DNA from 3 places in the Streptomyces sp. NBC_00057 genome. Region 3 is predicted to be linked to each of the others. Evidence: riboswitches for the same ligand, from Rfam matches in the RefSeq annotation. Region 3 holds a riboswitch; each other region holds the start of a gene.
What was found. A riboswitch is a leader RNA that binds a small molecule or an ion and turns the genes downstream of it on or off. The one in region 3 is predicted to bind cobalamin.
Positions count from the first base shown of each region.

Region 1: another riboswitch for cobalamin. It lies ahead of OG953_RS30070 (prenyltransferase/squalene oxidase repeat-containing protein); the one in region 3 lies ahead of OG953_RS05265 (CbtB domain-containing protein).
Region 2: another riboswitch for cobalamin. It lies ahead of OG953_RS14785 (ribonucleoside-diphosphate reductase subunit alpha); the one in region 3 lies ahead of OG953_RS05265 (CbtB domain-containing protein).

Region 1 is NZ_CP108256.1:6,395,540-6,399,390, forward strand. Features, by position in the region: gene OG953_RS30065 (SCO2322 family protein) at 1-645, opposite strand, end outside; gene OG953_RS30070 (prenyltransferase/squalene oxidase repeat-containing protein) at 642-1,916, opposite strand; cobalamin riboswitch at 2,025-2,160, opposite strand; gene OG953_RS30075 (RNA polymerase sigma factor) at 2,151-3,011, opposite strand; gene OG953_RS30080 (hypothetical protein) at 3,393-3,599, shown strand; gene OG953_RS30085 (ATP-binding protein) at 3,570-3,851, opposite strand, start outside.
Region 2 is NZ_CP108256.1:3,214,808-3,218,658, reverse strand. Features, by position in the region: gene OG953_RS14785 (ribonucleoside-diphosphate reductase subunit alpha) at 1-2,047, opposite strand, end outside; cobalamin riboswitch at 2,185-2,326, opposite strand; gene mctP (monocarboxylate uptake permease MctP) at 2,479-3,851, opposite strand, start outside.
Region 3 is NZ_CP108256.1:1,044,659-1,048,509, reverse strand. Features, by position in the region: gene OG953_RS05280 (dihydrolipoyl dehydrogenase family protein) at 1-403, shown strand, start outside; gene OG953_RS05275 (ATP-binding cassette domain-containing protein) at 357-902, opposite strand; gene OG953_RS05270 (histidine phosphatase family protein) at 968-1,561, opposite strand; adenosylcobalamin (AdoCbl) riboswitch at 1,684-1,776, shown strand; gene OG953_RS05265 (CbtB domain-containing protein) at 1,822-2,037, shown strand; gene OG953_RS05260 (CbtA family protein) at 2,066-2,839, shown strand; partial or broken gene OG953_RS05255 (TetR/AcrR family transcriptional regulator) at 3,027-3,440, shown strand; gene OG953_RS05250 (tetratricopeptide repeat protein) at 3,451-3,810, opposite strand.

The DNA of each region.
Region 1 (3,851 bases), 5.4 Mb from region 3:
GAGGAGGAGAACGGCGCCGACCCCGACCAGCACCCCGGCGGACGGTCCGCCTCCGGAGCCGCCGGAGTCCCCCGAGCCGTCGGCGGCGGAATCGGCCGGGGACGCGGATGCGGACGCGGCAGGCGCCTCGTGCCCGTTGCCCGACACCTGTTCGCCGCAGCCCGAGTCCGGATAGCCGGATATGGCACAGAGCAGCGCGTCGCTGCTGTAGCGCAGCGGTTTGGCCACCGAGGCGAGCGCCTCCGCGGTGCTCGCGTCCGGGGCGACCTGCGCGCACGCGGTACGCAGCGCGGGCGGAGTCTCGCCGGCCGGGGCGTCCGCCGCCGTGCCCGGGTCGATGACCAGCGCGACCCGCTTGGTGCCGTCCTCGGCCGGGGTGTCCGCGCAGATCTTCGCGAAGCCGGGGGAGTGGCGCGGCTTCGCCGAGTCCTGGGAGTCCTCGCTCACCGAGAACCGGAAGCCCTGCACCGCGCCGTCGTCCGGCCGGACCAGGGACGGGCCCTGGGTGGCGTACGTCCAGCCGGTGCCGGAGCCCTCCCAGAACGACCAGTACCGGTACCCGGCCGCCTGGGCCGTCCCCGCGCCGAGCACGGCCAGGACGGCGCCCACCACCAGGAGAGCGGCGGCCCTTCCCGCCCGCCTCACAGCTGCTGGTTCTTCCGGCGGCCGCTGATCAGGAAGCCGGCGCCCGCACCGACGACGAGGCCGATGCCGACGTACCACCACACGCCGCCGATCACGTCGTCCCCGCTGTGGACCTGGTCCTTCTCCGTGGCCACGTACCCGGTGTCGGCGGACGGGTCGGGCGTCGTGATGGCCGCGGGGGCGGGACCGGTCGCGTTCAGCTTGTCGACCAGGTTGACGCCGCCGAAGTCGCGGGCGTCCGCGCCGGTCGCGTGCGCGGCGAGGGTGAGCTGCGCGTAGGCGGCGGGACCGTTCTGCTCGGCCCAGGCCGCGGAGTTCTTCTTCAGCCAGGCCACGGCCTTGGCCGCCTTGTCCTGGTGGCCCGCGGCCGACAGCGCGACGACCGCGTCCGCGGTGTTGCCGAAGTCGGGCTGCGGGGTGGAGTCGGTGGCGCCGGGCATCGGCGCCAGGTCGAGATGACCGTTGGTCGCGAGGGCGCCCGCGAGGAAGTGGGCGCCGTTCTGGGCTGCCTGCTCGGGTGTGAGCTCCGATCCCGGGTGGCAGCTGGGCGCCTTGACCGCGGCGTTGTCCCCGACGGCCAGGCCCTTGCCCATCGTGCCGAGCACGGCGGCCGCGGTGGCGTCCGCGTTGGCGGCGAGCTTCCCCTTCTTGTCGGGCTGGTAGGCGAAGGCGCCGCCGTCCTTGCCGCCGCACGGGATCGCGAGATCGATCAGTGCGTCGTAGGGGGTCTTGCCGCCCGGGGTCGTGATGTCCGCGATCCGCTGGCCCTGCCGGGCGAGGGCGCCGATCACCAGCGAGGTGGAGTTCGCGTCACTGGGGCTGCCCGCGGTGTAGCCCCAGCCGCCGTCCTCGTTCTGTACGGACTTCAGCCAGCGCACCGAGTTGTTCACGATGTCCCGGTGCCCGCCCACCTCGACGAGCGCCTGGACGGCGGCTGCGGTGGCATTGGTGTCCAGCACGGTCTTCTCGGTGCACGGCTGGGAGACATCGGGCCGGTACGAGGCGTAGGCGCCGTTGCCGCACTGCTGGGCGATCAGCCAGTCCACCGACTTCGTGGCGGGCGTGACGCCCTCGACCCGCTGGGCGAGGAAGGCCAGCGACTGCCGCCAGACACCGTCGTACGTGGGGTCCTTCGTCCCGTACAGCCCGGAAGGCAGTGCGACGGACGGCGAGGGTGACGGGGACGGCGCTGCGACCGCGACCGGGGCAGCGGCCGCACAGAGCACGGTGGCGGTGGCGGCGAGCATTGCTGCGCTGCGGCGTACGGTCATGGCGGGCGGGGCCTCTCCTGCGGGGGGAACCGGGCACAGGCACGCTCACGCACCAGGCTCCGGCTCCGTATACCTCGACGGTGCCGACCACCGGGGTTCCGGTGGTGCGAGCCGGTCACGACCGCGGACAGGGCATTCCGACTCACCGTCTCCTACGACGGTTCACGGCTGCGTGGTCAGTGCCGGATTTGCACCGGCTTCCCCCTGAACGGGCATGATGACGACTCGCACACTCTACCGGGACGCGGATTTCCCGGACCGGGGTGGGGAGGAGAGGCGGGGCAGCAGGCCGGCCCCTGATGATCGCCGGTGCGGCGGATGCCTGGCAGCGCAGCGGCGCTCGACCTGGTTGTCGGTCAGGACGGCCGCCTCGCGGTACAGAGTCGTCGCACCGGCCGCGTCGCCGGTCATCTGCACCAGGTGGGCGCGCGTGGCGCGTTCCCGTTGCCGGGTGAGAGGGTCCTGATCCAGTCCGTGGCGCCGGTTGAGGTCGTCGAGCAGCGCCAGCCCTCGGGCCGGTCCGTAGGCTTGGGCGACGGCGACCACCCGGCTCAGCCGCACCGGCGCGGTCGGGGTGAGCCGTTCCAGCCACAGGTACAGCATCGCGATCTGCGGCCAGTCCGTTTGTTCCGGCGTCGTGGCCGCCGCGTGCAGGGACGCGATCGCCGCCTGCAACTGGTACGGGCCCGTCTCGCGCCGGTTCCAGACGCCGTCGATCAGCTGGGTGCCCTCGCGGATGAGATCGCGATTCCACCGCGTGCGGTCCTGTTCGTCCAGCGGCACCAGCCCGCCGTCGTCGCCGGTGCGGGCCGCGCGCCGCGACTCGGTGAGCAACATCAGTGCCAGCAGGCCGGTCGCCTCGGCGCCATCCGGTACGGCGTCTCTGAGCATCCGGGTCAGCCGGATCGCCTCACCAGTCAGGTCGATGCGGGCGAGTTCGTCACCGGTGGAGGCCGTGTAGCCCTCGTTGAAGATGAGATAGAGCACCCGCATGACGGCGGTCGTCCGGCTGTGCCGGTCGGCGGCGGTCGGTGGGGTGAAGCGGGCCCCGGCGCGGGCCAGCCGCTGTTTGGCGCGGCTGATTCGGGTACCCATGGTGGTCTCGGTCGTTCCGTAGGCGTGCGCGATCTCGGCTGTCGTCAGGCCGCCGACCGCGCAGCGTGAGCGCCACCTGGGAGACCGGGCTCAGCGCGGGGTGGCAGCAGAGCAGCAGCAGGGTGAGGCCGTCGTCACTCTCCTGCGCAGGGCCCGCCCGGCGGGTCGGTTCCTGCATGGCCAGTTCGGCCATGCCCACTTCCTGCTCGCGCCGGCGCCGCGCCTGCTCGGAGCGGAGCAGAAAAGGGTTCTCGCGGCTACCTCGGAGTCGCCGGCCCGTTCTCGACACTTCTGTGCATGTGATGTGGATCACGCCGAGGGGGTGTCGAGAACCCGGACCCGGCCACGAGGTAACCAGCGGAACCCACCAAGGAGGACGAGATGTCTGAGACCAACCATCCGAGCGCCGAACTGAAGGCCCTGGACCGCCTGGTCGGCACCTGGGCGGTGACCGGCGGAGCCGAGGGAACCGTGCGGTACGAGTGGATGCCCGGCCGGTTCCTCCTGGAAGGTCGTTCTTTCTTGCCACCTGCGCCTGTTTCGCGTGGCGGGTGGACCTCAGCTCTTGACGGCCTCTGCGATCTGTAGGGCGGCCTGGGCGGGCGTGAGGTGCGTGGTGTCGACGACCTCGGCCTCGCCGTGCAGCCAGGTGCGGGCCGCCTCGGCGTAGGGCTCAAGGTGTTCGAGACGGAATGGGGAGGGGCCCATAAGAGTGTCCCTCTCGATGCGCCCGCGGAGGGTGTCTTGGTCGGCGTGGAGGACGAAGTGTCGTACCGGGATGGCATGTTGGGCGAGGCCCGTGCTGATCTCGCGCCAGTACTGCTCGACCAGGACAGTCAT
Region 2 (3,851 bases), 2.2 Mb from region 3:
GCACGGAACCGCTCGCCTCGCGCAGTGCCTCACGGGTCCGCGCGTCCCACACGCCGAGCTGCTTCAGCTCATCCACCAGATATGCGTTGACCTGGAGGAACTCACCGCTGAGCGTCTCGCGCTTGAAGAGGTTGGAGACCTGCGGCTCGATGCACTCATACACACCTGCGATCGAGGCGATCGTCGCCGTCGGCGCGATGGCGAGCAGCAGCGAGTTGCGCATTCCGGTCTTCGCGACCCGGGCGCGCAGCGCGTCCCAGCGCTCCGGCCAGTTCAGCTCGGTGTCGTAGTGGTCGGGGTGCAGCACACCGCGCGCGGCACGCGTCTCGGACCAGGCGGGCAGCGGGCCGGAGCGCTCGGCGAGCGCGCAGGACGCCTCGTACGCCGCGAGCATGATCCGCTCGGAGATCTTCGTGGAGAGCGCGCGGGCCTCGGGGGAGTCGAACGGCAGCCGCAGCTGGAAGAAGACGTCCTGCAGACCCATCGCGCCCAGGCCGACGGGGCGCCACTTCGCATTGGACCGGCCGGCCTGCTCGGTCGGGTAGAAGTTGATGTCGACGACCCGGTCGAGGAAGGTCACGGCGGTGCGGACGGTCGCGTCCAGCCGCTCCCAGTCGATGCCACCGTCGGCGACGAACGCACCGAGGTTCACCGAACCCAGGTTGCAGACGGCCGTCTCGCCGTCATCGGTGACTTCGAGGATCTCGGTGCACAGATTCGACGAGTGGACGACGCGGCCCGGCTCGGCGGTCTGGTTCGCGGTCCGGTTGGAGGCGTCCTTGAACGTCATCCAGCCCTGGCCGGTCTGCGCGAGGGTGCGCATCATCCGGCCGTACAACTCACGGGCCGGCATCGACTTGCGGGCCAGCCCCTTGGCCTCGGCTGCGCGGTACGCGGCGTCGAACTCCTCGCCCCACAGGTCGACCAGCTCGGGCACGTCCGCCGGGGAGAACAGCGACCAGTCGCCGTCCGCGTCGACCCGGCGCATGAACTCGTCCGGGATCCAGTGCGCCAGGTTGAGGTTGTGCGTACGCCGCTGGTCCTCACCCGTGTTGTCGCGCAGCTCCAGGAACTCCTCGATGTCCGCGTGCCAGGTCTCCAGGTAGACGGCGGCGGCGCCCTTGCGGCGGCCACCCTGGTTGACCGCGGCGACGGAGGCGTCGAGCGTCTTCAGGAACGGCACGATGCCGTTGGAGTGCCCGTTGGTGCCGCGGATCAGTGAACCGCGGGCGCGGATGCGGGAGTACGAGAGACCGATGCCGCCCGCGTGCTTGGAGAGCCGCGCCACCTGGTGGTAGCGGTCGTAGATCGAGTCGAGCTCGTCGAGCGGGGAGTCCAGCAGATAGCAGGAGGACATCTGCGGATGCCGCGTGCCGGAGTTGAACAGGGTCGGCGAGGACGGCAGGTAGTCGAGCCGGCTCATCAGCCCGTACAGTGCCGCGACTTCGTCCAGGGCGCGCTTCGAGTCGTCCTCGGCGAGCCCGGCCGCGACGCGCAGCATGAAGTGCTGCGGCGTCTCGATGACCTGGCGGGTGTGCGGGTGACGCAGCAGATAGCGGCTGTGCAGGGTCCGCAGCCCGAAGTAACCGAAGCGGTCGTCGGCGCCGTCGGTCAGTGAACGCTCCACCAGCGCGTCGAGCGCGGCCGCGTGCAGCGCGACGAACTCGGCGGTACGGTCCGCGATCAGGCCCTCTCGGTGCCCGACGGCCACCGAGGCGGAGAAGGAGACCACGCCCTGACCCGCCGCCTCGTCCGCGATGGTGCGGGTCAGCAGCCTGGCCGCGAGCCGGGAGTAGGCAGGGTCCTCGGAGATCAGCCCCGCGGCGGCCTCCGTGGCCAGCGAGCGCAACTCTGCCTCGTCCGACCGGGCGTTACGGCCGCGCAGCGCGGCGGCGGCGACGCGACCGGGGTCGGTGTCGGGCAGATCGACGGTGAGGTCGGTCAGGGTCCGCAGCAGTGCGGTCCCCGGTCCGTCGTGTGCGGTTCCCTCGGACTCGGCCGCTTCGGACACGGCGACTGAAGCCGGATCGGCTGGCGCGATGGTCACGTGGTGCTCTCCCTCGCTCGGCTCGGGGCCGGCGGGGAGCGGGGCAGCCGGGCAGAGGCGGGCCCGCGTCGGGCAGCACTCATTGCGGCGTCCACCGGCCCATCCGCGAGGCCCGGACGTCTGGCATCCGGTTCGGTCGAGCCGGATGCGCTGTCGGCAGGTCCTCGGACTTACTTGCGGGTGCACAAAAGTGCACCGAATACACCGTTGCGGGACAGTTCCGGATTCGCACCGGATTTCCCTGCGGCGACAGCGAGCACGAGCATACATGTGGGGGCCGCTGGATGGGACGGCCCCCACATGTTGTGTCGCGCAGTAGAAGTCGAGCCCACAGGACTAGCCGTGAGATCCCCTGTCGGAGCAGGCGGACGGCCCGCCACGCCCCGCTGAAGGGGGCGCGACGGGCCGTCATCCGGCCGTGGGAGCGGTCGTCAGTGGCCGCCGCCCGGGGCCCCCGCCGTGGCCGGCGGGAGCTCCGCCCGGACGCCCGGGTCGCCCGCGTCGGCCGTGTAGTCGGCCGGGGAGGTCTCGTCGGTCCCGGCGGGTGCCTTCACGGCGTTCAGGACGAGGGTGAGCACCACCGTCACCACCACGTTCAGCGCGAACGCGGTCAGACCGATGTAGCCGATCTCGCCGATGCCCGGGATCTCCTTGGACGACCCGCCGAAGTGCGCCTGGGTCGGGCTGGCGACCCCGTACGCGGCCACCGTCCCGTACACCATGCCGACCGCCCAGCCCGCGAGCAGTGCCCAGCGGTGGAACCAGCGGGTGAACAGGCCGCCGACCAGGGCCGGCATCGTCTGGAGGATCCAGATCCCGCCGAGCAGCTGGAAGTTGATCGCGACCGTCTTGTCCATGGTGAGGACAAAGGCGAGCGCGCCGACCTTCACCAGCAGCGACACCAGCTTGGAGACCTTGGTCTCCTGTTCCGGGGTCGCGTCCGGCTTCAGGAAGTCCTTGTAGATGTTGCGGGTGAAGAGGTTCGCCGCGGCGATCGACATGATCGCGGCGGGCACCAGAGCGCCGATGCCGATGGCGGCGAACGCGACCCCCGCGAACCAGTCGGGGAACATGTTCTCGAACAGTTGGGGGATGGCCAACTGCCCGTTGTCCACCTTGATCCCGGCGGCGATCGCCATGAAGCCGAGCAGCGCCAGCAGGCCCAGCATCAGCGAGTACAGCGGCAGGATCGTGGTGTTGCGCCGGATCACATTGCGGCTGCGGCTGGAGAGCGTCGCCGTGATCGAGTGCGGATACATGAAGAGCGCCAGCGCCGAGCCCAGGGCCAGTGTGGCGTAACCCCATTGGCCCGCTTCACCCGGCGCGAGCGCGCCGCGCGGCTTGCCGGTTGCCGGGTTGGTCTGGGAGAACGCATCGCCCGCCTTGGCGAAGATGTCGTCGAAGCCGCCGAGCTTGATCGGGATGTAGATGATCGCCACTACGATGACCAGGTAGATCAGTCCGTCCTTGACGAACGCGATCAGCGCCGGCGCCCGCAGACCGGACGAGTAGGTGTACGCGGCGAGCACCGCGAACGCGATCAGCAGCGGCAGGTCCTTGACGAACCAGTGGGTGTTCTCTCCACCGCCCACGCCCATCACGTCCAGCACGGCCTGGATGCCGACGAGTTGGAGTGCGATGTACGGCATCGTGGCCAGGATGCCCGTGACGGCGACCGCCAGCGAGAGCCCCTTCGAGCCGAAGCGCCCGCGGACGAAGTCCGAGGTGGTCACGTACCCGTGCTTGTGCGAGACCGACCACAGGCGCGGCAGGAAGGTGAAGATCAGCGGGTACACGAGGATCG
Region 3 (3,851 bases):
GGAGACCGGCCGCTGGGGCGCCCACGCGGCCACCGCCGACCACGCGGCCGTCCCCCAGGTCGTCTTCACCGACCCCGAGGCCGCAGCGGTCGGTCTCACCCTCGCCGAGGCCGAGGAGGCCGGCCACCGCGTACGCGCTGTCGATTACGACCTCGCCGCGGTGGCGGGCTCCGGCCTGTACGCGGACGGCTACCGAGGCCGGGCCCGCATGATCGTGGACCTCGGCCGGGAGATCCTGCTCGGTGTCACGTTCGTCGGGCCGGGCATCGGCGAACTGCTGCACTCAGCGACGATCGCGGTCGCGGGCGAGGTCCCCATCGACCGGCTGTGGCACGCGGTCCCCGCGTATCCGACGATCAGCGAGGTCTGGCTGCGCCTGCTGGAGGCGTATCGGGACGCGTAGGGCCCGGCCCGCCCGTCTCCAGCAGTTCCCCGGGCGGGGTGGCATCCGTACCGACCGCCACGACGGCCGCGAGCAGCGACTTCGTGTACGGATGCCACGGCGCGTCGAACATCTCCTCGGCCGTTCTCTCCTCCACCACGTCAGCGTCCTTCATCACCAGTACTCGGTCACTGATCCGCCGGATATCCGACAGATCGTGCGAGACGAACAACAGGGCCGCTCCCAGGTGCTGTTGGAGGTCGTCCAGCAGATCCAGGATCTGCGCCTGCACCGATGCGTCGAGCGCCGAGACCGGCTCGTCGCACACCAGGATGCCGGGGGAGGGGGCGAGGGCGCGGGCGATGGCGACCCGCTGGCGCCGGCCGCCGGAGAGCTGGTCGGAGCGGCGGCGGAGGTGCTCGGGACCGAGGCCCACCAGCCAGGAGTTCCAGCGTGCGGGCGGCCCGGTCCTCGTGGCGCGGGCGCCTGTCCGGCGGACAGGGCTAACCAGCTGCACCATCACAGTAGGCGCTGACCAGCGGTTCCGGCACGTCAGTTGTTCATACTGTGGGCCACGGGAGGACGTCAGTCCCCCGGAGCGGGGGACAGCGGCTGCCCACAGCGCAGGCTCCACCGTCCGGACCGACCGCTGAGCCCGGTCAGCGTCAGCGGGGCGACGTCCAGTCGCCAGAACGCCTCCGTCGGGAGAGCGAGCGCCCGTACGATCACCGCCCGCACCACCGCAGGCTCGACGACCCCCAACACACGGCGGCCCTCGTCGCCGTACAGGGGCTGCAGGGAATCCAGCCAGCGGCCGACCCTGGCGCAGAACTCCAGCAACGGTTCGCCGCCGTGCGGAGCCGCCGAAGGATCGGTCAACCAGGCCGACACCGCCTCCGGCTCGCTCCCGCTCACCTCCTCCAGCCGCCGCCCGTTCCACCGGCCCATGTCCCAGCAGCGGAGCGCGAGTTCGTGCTCGGCACGCAACCCCAGCGCGTCGGCGGTCCGGGCGCACCGTTCGGACGGCCCGCAGACATACCGGTCGGCCGCAGGCACCGCTGCCGCAGCGGCCCTGGCCCGCCGGACCCCAACAGCGTCGAGCGGCGCATCGCCGTCGAAGCGGGCCTCGCGCAGCGCGGCGTTGAGCGCCGGTGAGATCAACATCACCCTTACCGTCATGACCGGGTCAACTCCCTGAAGTCTGGCCCCTCAAGTGCGCCCACCATGGCATCCGGGCGTTCCGGCCCCGCCGACGGCACCATGGCCGCGCCTGCTCCCAGGCGGTATCGTCCGATGAGCATGACGAAGTGTGACGGAAGTCCGGTGAGAATCCGGCACGGTCGCGCCACTGTGAACCCGTACCCGTACGGGAAGTCAGACCCAGCACCTTCGTCTCAGGCACCACGAACGGGACGCGTGTTCCCTCAGGAGGTTCTGCCATGGCACAGAATGCTGCCCCCGCCGCCGCCGTACCGGCGATCACCCCCATCTCCCTGAAGGCCATTGCCCCTTGGGCGGTCTTCTTCGGCATCCTCATGCTCGTACTGCTGTACTTCGTCGGCGCCGAGCAGGGCGCCACCGCGGTCATCTCCGGCGAAGGTGTCCACGAGTGGGTCCACGACGGCCGCCACCTCCTCGGCTTCCCCTGTCACTGACGTACCGTCCGATCCAGGGGAAATCCTCATGAACTCCATATCTGTCAGAGCCCTGCTCGTCCGTGGCATGCTGGCCGGCCTCGCCGCGGGCGCGCTCGCTCTGGTCGTCGCCTACTTCCTCGGCGAGTCCCGGGTGGACGCGGCCATCGCTCTCGAAGAGGCGCACAGTCATGACCACGGCGGCGGCGAGGAACTCGTCAGCCGCACCATGCAGTCCACCGCCGGCCTTGCCACCGGTGTGCTCGTCTTCGGTGTGGCGATCGGCGGCATCGCCGCCCTCGTCTTCTGTTACGCCCTCGGCCGGATCGGCAGATTCGGCCCGCGGGCCACGGCCGCCCTGATCGCGGGTGCGGCCCTGCTGGCGGTGTACATCGTGCCGTTCCTGAAGTACCCGGCCAACCCGCCGGCCGTCGGCAACCCCGACACGATCGGCCGACGCACTGCCCTGTTCTTCCTGATGGTCGCCCTCAGCGTGCTGCTGGCCGTCGCTGCCGTCATCTTCGGCAAGCGGCTGGCTCCACGCCTGGGCAACTGGAACGCGACGATCACCGCATCCGCCGCCTACGTCGTCGTGATCGGGTTCGCCTACGCGTTCCTGCCCTCGTTCAACGAGGTCGGAAAGGACTTCCCGGCCGGCCTGCTGTGGGAGTTCCGCCTGGCCACGCTCGCCGTGCAGGCCACTGCCTGGATCACCTTCGGCCTCGTCTTCGGCTGGCTGACGGAACGGCTTCTCGTACCGAGGACCGACTCCGTCAGGACCGGAAACGCCGCGGCGAACCGGGCTGCCACCGCGGTCGGCTGACCGACGCACCACTGTCCAACAGAAGACATCGGAACCCGCCGGGAGCTTCCCGGCGGGTTCCGTCGTCGTGCCCTGCGCAGCCGAGCCGGCGGCTGTACGTACCCGCAAGGGGCCGGGCGACCGGGGACTCACTCCTCGGTCCGTTGCTCCCAGTCGATCCGGTAGTGCTTCAGCAGCGCGTCCTCCTTCACCGGCCGTGCATACGCCACCGGCCGCGGCCCTCGAGTCCCATCAGATCCTCACCCGGGACCTGGAACGGGCCGCGGCTGTGGGCGGGCTGCGCCTGGCCCCCGAACTGGCCGCGCAGATGGTGATGTCGGCCAATGTGGGCGTGGCGCTGACGCTCGTCGCCCGCCCCGCGACCTTCGGCGACGCGAGCGTGTCACGGCGGGTACGCGACGCCGTGCATGCCGCGGTCTTCACCTCGGATGTGTCCGGTGCTTCCGCCGACGCGGACGACACGGGGGCCGCCGTGTCCGAGGCCCACGTGCCGTCCGCCGCGGCCCGGCTGAACGCGCTGCTGCGGCAGTCGCCGGATCCGGCACTCGGTGCGGCCGAGGGCGCCCTCCTGACGGAGTGGCTGAACCGCCTGTCGAACGCCCACGCGAGCGCTAGAGCCCTGCCCGGTCCGCGTCGAACTCCCCGGAGAAGGCCGCCGCCATCCGCAGATGACCGGTCGCCTCCGCGCTTCGCCCCTGGCGCTCAAGCGTGCGGCCGAGCATCAGCCGCGCGTAGTGCTCCACCGGGTCGCGCTCCAGAACCGCCCGCAGCTCCGTCTCTGCCCTGCCGAGCCGTGCCGAGTGGTAGTAGGCCCGGGCCAGCAGCAGACGCGGGGAGACCTGCTCCGGCGCCTCCTCGACCAGGCCTTCCAGAATCCGGGCCGCAGTCATGTACTCCTTCGCTTCGAAGAACATCTGGGCACGGTCCCAGCGATCGGCAGCCGTACCGAACTCGAAATACGTGTCGCTCACTTGATCTCCTCGTTCACGGACCGTCCCGGGATCCCTCCCGG